DNA from 2 places in the Mesorhizobium sp. ESP7-2 genome. Region 1 is predicted to be linked to the other one. Evidence: predicted binding sites of a transcription regulator. Region 1 holds the regulator's gene; the other holds the start of a gene.
What was found. Region 1 encodes PhoB, which activates phosphate uptake and scavenging genes when phosphate is short. Its sites were predicted from a motif close to TGTCATNNANCTGTCAT; they were not measured.
Positions count from the first base shown of each region.

Region 2: LB543_RS00560 (RNA degradosome polyphosphate kinase) is a predicted target of PhoB. The motif match lies at 2,433-2,449, and genes of this name have one in related genera.

Region 1 is NZ_JAIUGQ010000025.1:32,841-38,915, forward strand. It holds gene pstA (phosphate ABC transporter permease PstA) at 1-649, shown strand, start outside; gene pstB (phosphate ABC transporter ATP-binding protein PstB) at 646-1,449, shown strand; gene phoU (phosphate signaling complex protein PhoU) at 1,475-2,182, shown strand; gene phoB (phosphate regulon transcriptional regulator PhoB) at 2,202-2,891, shown strand; partial or broken gene LB543_RS21785 (sugar kinase) at 3,176-3,508, opposite strand; gene LB543_RS21790 (sterol desaturase family protein) at 3,561-4,532, opposite strand; gene LB543_RS21795 (LysR family transcriptional regulator) at 4,645-5,526, shown strand; gene LB543_RS21800 (ROK family protein) at 5,765-6,075, opposite strand, start outside.
Region 2 is NZ_JAIUGQ010000001.1:99,733-105,807, forward strand. It holds gene LB543_RS00540 (amino acid ABC transporter ATP-binding protein) at 1-62, shown strand, start outside; gene LB543_RS00545 (TIGR02117 family protein) at 179-844, shown strand; gene LB543_RS00550 (FAD-dependent monooxygenase) at 864-2,090, opposite strand; gene LB543_RS00555 (zinc-finger domain-containing protein) at 2,101-2,346, opposite strand; gene LB543_RS00560 (RNA degradosome polyphosphate kinase) at 2,514-4,706, shown strand; gene ppx (exopolyphosphatase) at 4,706-6,075, shown strand, end outside.

The DNA.
Region 1 (6,075 bases):
CGCTATCTATGGCAGCGTGGTGATGACGGTCATCGCCGTTATCGTCGGCACGCCAATCGGTGTTCTGGCCGGCACCTACATGGCCGAATACGGCCGCTTCTCGAAACTCACCACCGTGGTGCGCTTCATCAACGACATCCTGCTGTCGGCGCCGTCGATCATCATCGGCCTGTTCGTCTACGAATTGATGGTGCGGCCGATGGGGCATTTCTCGGCGATCGCCGGCGCCGTCGCGCTGGCCATCCTGGTCATCCCTGTGGTCGTGCGCACCACCGAGGACATGCTCAACCTGGTGCCGAACGCCTTGCGCGAAGCCGGCACCGCGATCGGCGCGCCGCGCTGGGTGGTCATCAAATCAGTGGCTTACCGTGCCGCACTTTCCGGCATCGTCACCGGCATATTGCTGTCGATCGCCCGCATCTCCGGCGAGACGGCGCCGCTGCTCTTCACCGCGCTGAACAACCAGTTCTGGTCGAGCAATCTCAACGCGCCGATGGCCAGCCTGCCGGTCACCATCTTCCAGTTCGCTCTCAGCCCCTATGAGGAATGGCAGCAGCTGGCCTGGACCGGCGCACTCATAATCACATTGACGGTTCTCGCGCTCAGCATCTTTGCGCGCAGCCTGACCGGACGCAGAGAGGACAAATGAGCCAGATGTTGTCTCCAGACATGACGATTGCCACCGAGGCAGCCGCCAAGGCGAAGATCGAGGTCAAGAACCTCAATTTCTACTACGGCCAGTCGAAGGCGCTGAAGGACATCACGTTGTCGCTGCCCGAGCGCAGCGTGACGGCCTTCATCGGACCGTCGGGTTGCGGAAAGTCGACGCTGCTGCGCGTCTTCAACCGCATCTACGAGCTCTACCCCAAGCAGACCGCCGAGGGTCAGGTGCTGCTCGACGGCCAAAACGTTCTCGACCGCTCGCAGGATCTCAACCTGCTGCGCACCAAGATCGGCATGGTATTCCAGAAGCCGACGCCATTCCCGATGTCGATCTATGAGAACATCGCCTTCGGCGTCAGGCTCTATGAGAAGATCAGCAAGGCCGAGATGGACGGCCGTGTCGAACAGGCGCTGAAGCGCGCGGCACTGTGGACCGAGGTCAAGGACAAGCTGAACGCCAGCGGCCTCAGCCTGTCGGGCGGCCAGCAGCAGCGGCTTTGCATCGCCCGCACCGTGGCGGTGAAGCCGGAAGTCATCCTGCTCGACGAGCCGGCCTCGGCGCTCGACCCATTGTCCACCGCCAAGATCGAGGAACTGATCGACGAGTTGCAGGCCGACTACACGATCGTCATCGTCACCCACAACATGCAGCAGGCCGCGCGCGTCTCGAAGCAGACGGCTTTCATGTATCTGGGCGAACTGGTCGAATTCGACAAGACCGAGAAGATCTTCACGTCGCCTCGCGAGAAGCGCACGCAGGACTACATCACCGGCCGTTTCGGCTGATCTCACGCATACGAGGACCAGGATCATGGCCGAACACACAGTCGCAGCCTTCGACGAGGATCTCGGACAGATCAGCAGGCTGATCAGCGACATGGGCGATCTCGCCGGCACGATGGTCGGTGGCGCCACCAAGGCGCTGCTGAATTCGGACAACGCGCTGGCACAGCGCGTCGTCTCCGACGACGCCATCATGGACGCGCGCCAGCGCGAACTCGACGACCGCGCCATCACCCTGATCGCCAAGCGCCAGCCGATGGCCGACGATCTGCGCCATGTCGTCGGCTCGATCCGCATGGCGGGCGATCTCGAGCGCATCGGCGACCTTGCCAAGAACATCGCCAAGCGCGTCGGCTCCGTCGGCCTCACCGCCACGCCGCGCGACCTGTCGCACTCGATCGACTCCATGGCGCAGCTGGTGCTGATCCAGGTGCAGGGCATGGTCGAGGAATATGCGGCCGGCGATGCCGCCGCACTCGCCAAGCTCAGGAACGACGACGAACGCATCGACGTCAAATACACCTCGGTGTTCCGCGAACTCCTGACCTACATGATGGAGGATCCGCGCAACATCACGGCTTGCACGCATCTCTTGTTCTGCGCCAAGAACCTCGAACGCATCGGCGACCATGTGACCAACATCGCCGAGAATGCGTATTATGTGCTGACCGGCACGCAACTGCCCGCCAACCGTCCGAAGCAGGACGAGACGGCGATGTCGGTGCCGGCGGCTTGACGGCAGGGATGATCAATCGATGATCGCGCCACGCATCATGGTGGTGGAGGATGAGGAGCCGCTCGGCGTGCTCCTCCGCTACAATCTGGAATCGGAAGGTTACCAGGTCGAGGTGGTGACACGCGGCGACGAAGCCGAGATCCGCCTCCAGGAGAACGTGCCCGACCTCCTGGTGCTCGACTGGATGGTGCCGGCGGTTTCCGGCATCGAGCTCTGTCGGCGCCTGCGAATGCGGCCCGAGACCGAGAGGCTGCCGATCATCATGCTGACGGCGCGCGGCGAGGAGAGCGACCGCGTGCGCGGCCTTTCGACCGGTGCCGACGATTATCTGGTCAAGCCGTTCTCGACGCCGGAATTCATGGCCCGGGTCAAGGCGCTGCTGCGCCGCGCCAAGCCGGAAGTGCTGTCCAGCGTGCTCAAGGTCGGCGACATCGTGCTCGACCGCGAATCGCACCGGGTCTATCGCAAGAAGAGCGAGATCCGGCTCGGACCGACCGAGTTCCGGCTGTTGGAATTCATGATGCGCCATCCCGGCCGGGTGTTCTCGCGCAGCCAGCTGCTCGACAATGTCTGGGGCGAGACGATCTACATCGACGAGCGCACCGTGGACGTGCATGTCGGTCGGCTGCGCAAGGCGGTCAACAATGGCCGCATGCCGGACGTCATCCGCACCATCCGCGGCGCGGGCTACGCGATCCGCGAGGATTAAAGCGCCGCTCAGCCAGCGCGAGTGCAGCGAAACATGCCTCGCCTCGCGGAAATGGCCATTCAACTCGCTGTGCCGTTGCCATGTCGAGCGTGCTGTCGGGTTTGCGCATCTGAACCGGTGTCGAACTTTCCACTCCCCCCAGCGTCGGCGTCACACCGATCGCACGGCATGGGTGTCACTGTCATCGAAGCCGTCAATAGCTTGGGACGCCCAGTCAAGCAGTTGGGACGCGCAGTCATGGCGTCCGGCCATGCGTTTCCCGGAGTGCAAGGCGTTGCGCGGTTTCAGGCAACGCTCTTCCCGGCACTCCCTCTCACTTGCACGCTCAGCGCGAAAATCTCCTGGTCGACGAAAGTCAATGCGCGCATGGCGCAGCCTTCGCGAATGAGCGGCAGCTCGTTCGGCTCGGTGTCGAAGGAAATCGATTCCGAATGCTGGCCGCCGGCGGTCTGGGCGATGGCCTCGCGCAACGCCGGCTCGATCAGGTCGAAGGCGGCGGCGCTGACGCCGACCATGGCGACCGGTGCGGGATCGATCAGCGCGAACAGGCTGCCCAGCCCATAACCCAGCGCCTCGCCGGCCTTGCGGTAAAGAGATCGGGGGCTAGGGCGGTCTGCGGCGTAAACCTGCCTGAGGACTTATATCACGTGCCCCTTCCGCCGGCGTGACCTATAGCCGGCGCCGCGCGGCAAGACGCGCCTTCATCCGTGCCTTTGCCGATTCAGTGCCATCGTGGAAGGTGTCGAACCACTTGTCCCATGGCACTTCCAGCGTGCCGTAGTTCACCTCAAAGTAGCGATGATGAAGCTGGTGGTGGAAGGTGCCCAGGTCGACGCGCTTGCGCCCGGCCAGCCAGAGCCCTTCGAACCCGGTATGGGTGGTAATGGCGTAAAGGCCATAGAACATCAGGTGGCAGATAAGATGCACCGGGCTGGACGGAACAACGAAATGGACCAGCGCGGTTCCGAAATAGAAAATGTGTTCAACCGGGTGCATCGCAAGGCCCGACCACGGCCCCACATCAATATTGCGGTGATGCAGCGCGTGGATGCGGTAAAGGAGCTTCGTATGGAGCAGCCGGTGAATCCAGTAGAAGTAGAAACTCTCCCAGATCGGGATCAACAGGAAGAGGCCGACGAACCAGACCGGGTGGCCGGACCATGTTAGAGTCGGCGCATAGCCATTGGCCATCGCCCACCAGACCAGCGCCTCGTATGCCGACCAGATCGTTACGCCCGAAGCCAGCGACCAGAACACGTTGTCGGCCAGTTGGCTGTCGAAACTGAAGGCGCGCCCCTTGCGCGGGTAGGGGCGCGGATCAAACTTCTTGTCGGTGCCCTGCAACTGGTGGCGGTGAAAAACAAGATGCAGCCCCTGCGCTACAACTACCGTCAGGCCGAAGTTTCGTAGCCAGATCAACACGATCCATAGCCCGGGCTCCTTCGCCTGGGCAAGCGTGGGGCTGGCCAAGGCATAAGCCGCGAAGGCCAGCCCCACGATGACGAGATTGATTGAGACAGGCAGCCAGCTTCCGACATACCAGCGAAAGATCGCTGCGAGGTTCAGCGGCCAGCGCCAGACCGGCGCAATCTCAATGGGCAGGCTGTCGGGGACGTGGTTCCATTCCTTCCGGTCTGACATCGATGTCGCTCTTTTCCGGCCGTGGTTCATGCGCAGGGTATTGCTCGGAAATTGACAACACAAAGAATATCTTTTCAGGTATTGGGGTCATTTTAATTGACGGTAAGATCTCATGAAAACACCGCACCCGACCTGGCTGCTCGCCTTCGAGGCGGCGGCGCGGTATGGCAGTTTCACCGCCGCGGCCGCTGAGCTGAACCTGACCGCAGCGGCCGTCAGCCAGCATATCCGCCTGCTGGAAAAGCATGTCGGCGCGCGGCTGTTCGAGCGGCTGCCGCGCGGCGTTGCGCTGACGGATATCGGCCAGGCCTATGCCCAGCCGGTGCGTCAGTCCTTCGCCGAGTTGCAGCGGGCGACGGACGGTCTCTTCGCGCGCCCATCGCGGCGGGTGGTGCGGGTGCGCGCCTCGATCACTTGGGCGGCGTTGATCCTCGCGCCCCGGCTGGCCGATTTTCGGCAGGCCCATCCAGAGATCGACATCCAACTCTCCACCTTCGTCTGGTCCGATCGTTTTGAAGCCGGCAACAGCGATGTCGACATCCGCTGGGGGCACGGCGACTGGCCCGAGGGTGCGGTTCAACTGCTGGCCCATGAATCCGCGATCGTCGTCTGCCATCCTGCCGACACCGCCTGGTTGGCGGGGCGCCGGGACATCCGCGACTTCCCCTTTGCCTGCCTGCACCATGTGATCGGGTTTGAGACCGAGTGGCAGCGCCTGTCGGATCATTTCGGCCTCGCCCTCCCGGCCCCGCCGCAGCGTGCCCGCTACGATTCATCGCTGCTCGCGCTCTGGGCGATGACCACGGGCGGCGGCGCCATGATCGTTCTGGAGAGTTTCGCCAGGCCGTTTCTCGATTCCGGCCAACTGGTAGCGCCCTTGCCGCACCGCTTGCCCATAAGTGGCGCGCATTACATGGTGCAGGCCGACGGGGCGGGACGCAATGACGCGGTGCAGACCTTCTGCCGCTGGGCTGCGGCGCTCTACCCGGCCTGAACGCGGTTGTGGGTACTGGCGCACGGCGGACCGCACCGCCGCCCGACGGGGGCTTAGAGCCGGATGATTTTAGGTCGAATCGACCTGAAATCTGAATCCTTCTCTAAATCGAAGAGATAGAGCATGATGTCGTCCGAAAACCGCTTCACACTTTTCGACATCATGCTCTAGCAGGAGGCCCGAAATCTGGCGGGTAGTATGTCATGCCCCGTCGGAGTGATTGGGTTCGATCTTGGTCTCAGGCAACGTTCTTTCCCGCGCCCGCCCTTGCCTGCACGCCAGGCGCGAAAATCTCCTGGTCGACGAAGGTCAATGCGCGCATGGCGCAGCCTTCGCGGATGAGCGGCAGCTCGTTCGGCTCGGTGTCGAAGGAAATCGATTCCGAATGCTGGCCGCCGGCAGTCTGGGCGATGGCCTCGCGCAAGGCCGGCTCGATCAGGTCGAAGGCGGCGGCGCTGACGCCGACCATCGCAACCGGTGCCGGATCGATCAGCGCGAAAAGACTACCGAGGCCATAGCCCAGCGCCTCGCCGGCCTTGCGATAGGCTT
Region 2 (6,075 bases), on a different contig from region 1:
AGTTCTTCGATCATCCGCGCCATGAGCGCACGAAACTGTTCCTGTCGCAGATCCTGCACTGAGCGGACTGGCGCCGATTCGAGAAAGCCCGGCCGTGCCACGGCCGGGTTTTTTGCGTCTGGCCGATCGGATAATGGTCGCCTTCATTGAGCCGCGACGAAACCGCGAAGCCGCACCGATGAAAAAACTCCTGCGTTTCCTGGTCATGCTGGTTGCAGCAGTGGTGCTCGCCGTGGCGCTCGGCACGCTGGTGCCGCGGCCGCTCTGGCCGGCGGCCGCCGCGGGTGAGGGCACGCGGCGCATATTGGTACTAAAGAACGCGATCCACACCGACATCGCCATTCCGGTGGACGATGAGGTGCGCCGGCGCTTCCGTTTCCTGGCCTATGCCGGCTTGCCTTCGGACGCACCCGAAGTGCACTACCTTGTCTTCGGCTGGGGTGGGCGCGCCTTCTACCTTGAAACGCCGACATGGTCGCAAGTGAAGGCGCTGCCCGTATTCAAGGCTCTGACACTCGACGCTTCGGTGATGCATGTCGACGTGGCCGGCGATATCTCCGAGCCGCATCCCGATGTCGCCGGCTTCGACGTGGACAAGGACCATTTTGCCGCATTGCTCGACTTCATCGAAGCGAGTTTTCAGCAGGGACCGAGCGGCCCGATCGTCATCGACAATGCCGCCTACTCCAATTTCGACCGCTTTTATGAGGCCAATGGCCGTTTCAACGCGCTGATGGGCTGCAACACCTGGACGGCGGCGGCACTGCGCACCGCCGGCCTACGCACCGGCTGGTGGAACCCGCTGCCGGCGTCGCTTGGGTTGTCGATGCGGCTGTACAATTAGCTTTTGCCGCGGGCTCCTTTCAGCGACGGATGATCTGCTGCTGCCGCCACCCATAAAGCCAGTCCAAGTCCGCCGCGAGATTCTCTCCCGGCCGTGTCGCCAGAAACAGATTGCGCGCCAATGCCACCGGTCCCCGGGCGTGCCAGGCGAGGCGGTTGAGCGCGCCGCGTTTCAGCACCTTTTCGATGCGCGGTCGTCTCAGGTTCTCCCAGATGGTGAGGCTTTGCGTCAGGTCGCCGGGGAAGTCGGCGATCAAAGTGGCAAGCGTCGCGGCATCCTCTATCGCCATGGCAGCGCCTTGTGCTGCGAACGGGGTCATCGCATGTGCGGCGTCGCCGATCAGCGCGATGCCGGGTGGCACGGTCCAGGGCTGCTTCCGTTCGACTGTATGGAGCGGCCAGGTCAGCCATGGGCCAGCCAATTCCACCAGTCTTGCAAGGCCTGCGGCCGTGCCACGCATGGCGCTGGCGAGGATGCTGGGATCGGCAAGGCCTGACCAGCCTTCGGCAATGCGCTCGCCTTTGGTGAAAGCGACAAGGTTGAACGCGTCCCCCTTGCTCACGGGATAGGCGACCAAATGAAAGCCGGGGTGCAGGAAGGTGGTGACGCAGTCGCTGGCACCGATCGCGGCAAACGCATTGCCGGCAGCGCTGTCGACCGAGATCGTGGTGCGCCATGCCAATTCGCCCGAAAACCTGCTTTGGGCGGACGTTACGCCAAACCTGCGCACCGCTGACCAGACGCCATCGGCACCGACCAGCAGAGATCCTTCGGTATCGATGATCTTGCGGCCGACCCCGTCTGTCATGGTGATACCGAGTGAACCGGAGGCCACGCTGCTGACCTGCGCGCCGGTGGTAAGCTGGATGTCGGGCATTTGCGCGACGCGCGCCATCAGGGCGTCTTGCAGATCAGCCCGGTGCGCCACGAGATAGGGCGCGCCCCAGCGTTCCTCACCGGCGCCGCCAAGCGGCACGCGTGCCAGTTGGCGCAGGCTCGCGGCGTCCTTCAGCACCACGGCTTCCGGCTTGACGGCATTGGCAAGAAGCGTGTCGAAAACCCCAAGCTGGCGCAGAATGCGCGTCGCGTTTGGAGAGAGCTGGATGCCGGCGCCCGCCGCTTCGAGGCGCTTGGCCTGTTCGAACATTTTTACGGGGTAGCCGCGTTCGGCGAAGGCAATCGCCGCCGTCAGCCCGGCGATTCCAGCCCCGGCAATCACGACCTGCCGGGACCGCGTCTCGCTCATGGTCGGGAGGTCAGGCGGCCTGGTCGATGTAGAGGCAGCCCGCCGGCTGCGTTTCCGTTGCCTTCAGCTTCGGCGAATAGCGGTAGAGGGTCGAGCAATAGGGGCAGACTTTCTCATTGTCGTCGCCCATGTCGAGAAACACATGCGGATGATCAAAAGGCGGGTTGGCGCCCGTGCACATGAATTCCTTGACCCCGATGTCGATTGCCGGATGGCCCGCATCGTTCTGGAAATGGGGAATGGAACCGCCTGCCATCGTCGTCTCCTTAACGCAGTCTCTCTGCATCTGGATCATATCAAGCCTGTTTGCAAGTTCGATGAAATCAAACTGTCGCAAAAGCCTGTCAGAGAACTGTCGCAAAAGCCTGCCACAGGATAAGTTAAGCCGGTTAACCGGCCGAGGCGGCCGGAAGAGCAGGAATCATGAACGAACTGAAGCCGGTACAGAGCGAATTCAACAACGTCACGGCAGCGAGCCCGGAAGGCAATCCGGACCGTTTCGTCAACCGCGAGTTCTCCTGGCTGCAGTTCAATCGCCGCGTTCTCGAAGAATCGCTGAACACCCATCACCCGCTGCTGGAGCGCGTCCGTTTCCTGTCGATCTCGGCCGCCAATCTCGACGAATTTTTCATGGTGCGCGTCGCCGGCCTTGCCGGCCAGGTGCGCGAGGGCATCGTGCTGAAAAGCCCGGACGGACGCACCCCCGAACAGCAGCTCGAACAATTGCTGCGTGAGGTCGAGCGGCTGCAGGAGGACCAGCAGAAGAGCCTTTCGGCACTCACGGTGCTGCTCAACAAGGAAGGCATCGAGAGCATCACCCGTGATGCGCTGACCAAGGACGAGAAGACCTGGTTGGAAGAGCATTTCCAGGAGCAGGTGTTTCCGGTGCTCACTCCGCTGTCGATCGACCCGGCGCATCCGTTCCCGTTCATTCCCAATCTCGGCTTCTCGATGGCGCTGCAGCTTCGCCACCGCAAGAATGGCGAGGAGATGAGCGCGCTGCTGCGCCTGCCGGTGGCGCTGAAGCGCTTCATCCGCCTGCCGGACCGCAAGCGCCATGTCCGCTTCATTCCGCTGGAAGAGGCGGTCGGCCTTTACATCGGCAAGCTGTTCCCCGGCTACGAGGTCAAGGGCTCCGGCACGTTCCGCATCATCCGCGACAGCGATATCGAGGTCGAGGAAGAATCGGAAGACCTGGTGCGGCTGTTCGAAACGGCGCTGAAGCGGCGCCGCCGCGGTTCGGTCATCCGCATCGAATTCGATATGTTGATGCCTGAAGAATTGCGCGATTTCGTCGCTGGCGAGCTTGGCGTCTCGTCGAGCCGCATCAGCGTGCTCACCGGGCCGCTGGCGCTCAGCCAGATCTCCGAGATCGTCTCCGTCCCCCGCGACGACCTGAAATTCATACCCTACAACCCACGCTTTCCCGAGCGCATCCGCGAGCATGGCGGCGACTGTTTTGCCGCCATCCGCGAGAAAGACATCGTCGTCCATCACCCCTACGAGTCGTTCGACGTCGTGGTGCAGTTCCTGCGCCAGGCAATGGCCGATCCCGAAGTGGTGGCGATCAAGCAGACGCTCTATCGCACCTCCAACGACAGCCCGATCGTGCGTGCGCTGGTCGACGCGGCCGAGGCCGGCAAGTCGGTGACGGCGCTGGTCGAGCTCAAGGCGCGTTTCGACGAGGAGGCCAACATCCGCTGGGCGCGCGATCTCGAACGCGCCGGCGTGCAGGTCGTGTTCGGCTTCCTCGAACTCAAGACCCACGCCAAGATGTCGCTGGTGGTGCGGCGCGAGGACGGCAAGCTGCGCAATTACGTCCATCTCGGCACCGGCAACTACCACCCGGTCACCGCGCGCATCTACACCGACCTGTCCTTCTTCACCACCGATCCGACAATCGCCCGTGACGTCGCCCAACTGTTCAATTTCATCACCGGCTATGCCGAGCCGACCGCCGAAATGCGGCTGGCGATATCGCCGTTCACGCTGAGGAACCGCATCCTTCAGCACATTTCAGACGAGGTCACCCACACATTGGAGGGACGGCCGGCGCGCATCTGGATGAAAATGAACGCGCTCGTCGACCCCATCATCATCGATGCGCTCTACGACGCCAGCCGCGCCGGGGTGGAAATCGACCTTGTCGTGCGCGGCATATGCTGTTTGCGGCCGCAGGTGCCGGGCCTGTCGGAGAACATCAGGGTCAAGTCGATCGTCGGCCGGTTCCTCGAGCACAGCCGCATCTATTGCTTCGGCAACGGCCATGGCCTTCCCTCGGACGAGGCGATTGTCTACATCTCCTCGGCGGACCTGATGCCACGCAATCTCGACCGCCGCGTCGAGACCATGGTGCCGATCACCAATCCAACTGTGCATGAACAGATTCTGGGCCAGATCATGCTGGGCAACATCATGGACAATCAGCAAAGTTTCGACGTATTGGCTGATGGAACCTCCCGGCGCGTGGTGCTGGAGGAGGGTGAGGAACCGTTCAACGCGCAGGAATATTTCATGACCAATCCGAGCCTGTCGGGACGGGGTGACGCGCTGAAATCGCATGCGCCCAAGCGAATCGCGCAGTTCAAGCGCCGCAAGAAGAACGCCACCACCTGATGCTGTCCAAATCCCAGGGCCGGCTGCAGGACCGCCGACCGCTGTCCATCATCGACATCGGCTCCAACTCGATCCGTCTTGTCGTCTATGAGGGGCTGGCGCGTTCGCCGACCACGCTGTTCAACGAAAAGATGCTGGCGGGCCTCGGCCGCGGCATCGTGTCGACGGGGAAGCTCGACCCCGAAGGGGTGGCGCGCTCGATGGAGGAGTTTCGCCGTTTCCGCGCGCTCTCCAACCAGGCCGGTGCCGAACACATGTACGTGCTGGCAACCGCCGCGGCCCGAGAGGCGATCAACGGTCCCGATTTCATCCATCGCGCCGAGGATGTGCTGAAGACCGAGATCCGCGTGCTCTCCGGCCGCCAGGAAGCGCATTATTCCGCGCTGGGCGTCATCTCCGGCTTCCATCCGGCCAACGGCATTGCCGGCGACCTTGGCGGCGGCAGCCTGGAGCTCATCGACATCGATGGCGAGGCCATCGGCGACGGCATCACGCTGCCGCTTGGCGGCCTGCGCCTGCAGGACATGGCGAAGAACTCGCTCGTCCAGGCGCAGAAGATCGCGCGCCAGGAATTGGCCCGGGCCAAGCTGTTGAAGGGCGGGCAGGGCAGGACTTTCTACGCTGTCGGCGGCACCTGGCGAAACCTCGCCAGACTGCACATGGAGATGAACAACTATCCGCTCGGCGTCATGCACAACTACGAGATATCGGCCGAAAGTGCTCAAACGTTCCTCAAGCAGGTGGCCAGGGGGGAGGTCGAAAAGGTGAGGGGTATCGAGGGCGTCTCCAAGAACCGCCGCTCGCTGCTGCCATACGGCGCTCTCGTGCTGCAGGAAATCATGACGGCGATGCAGCCGTCCAGGATCGTCGTTTCGGCGCAAGGCGTGCGCGAGGGTTTTCTCTATTCGCTGCTCGACGCGGCCGAGCAGAAGGCCGATCCGCTGATCTCGGCCGCCGAGGAGCTTGCGCTCTTGCGTTCGCGTTCGGTCCATCATGCGCATGATCTGGTCGAATGGACCGGCAGGGCCTTCAAGGCGTTCGGCATCGACGAGACGGAAGACGAAGCGCGCTATCGCCACGCCGCCTGCCTGCTCGCCGATATCGGCTGGCGCGCTCATCCGGAATATCGCGGCAAGCAATCGCTCAACATCATCGCTCATGCGTCCTTCATCGGTGTCGATCATCCCGGCCGCGCCTACCTGGCGCTGACCAACGCCTACCGTCATGACGGCGTCTTCAATGAATTGGTGGCGCCCGAAATCAAGGCGCTGGCGCCGCCCCGCCTGTTGGAGCGCGCCCGCGTGCTGGCGGCGATGATGCGCGTCGTCTACCTGCTGACGGCCGCGATGCCCGGCATCATGCCGAGGCT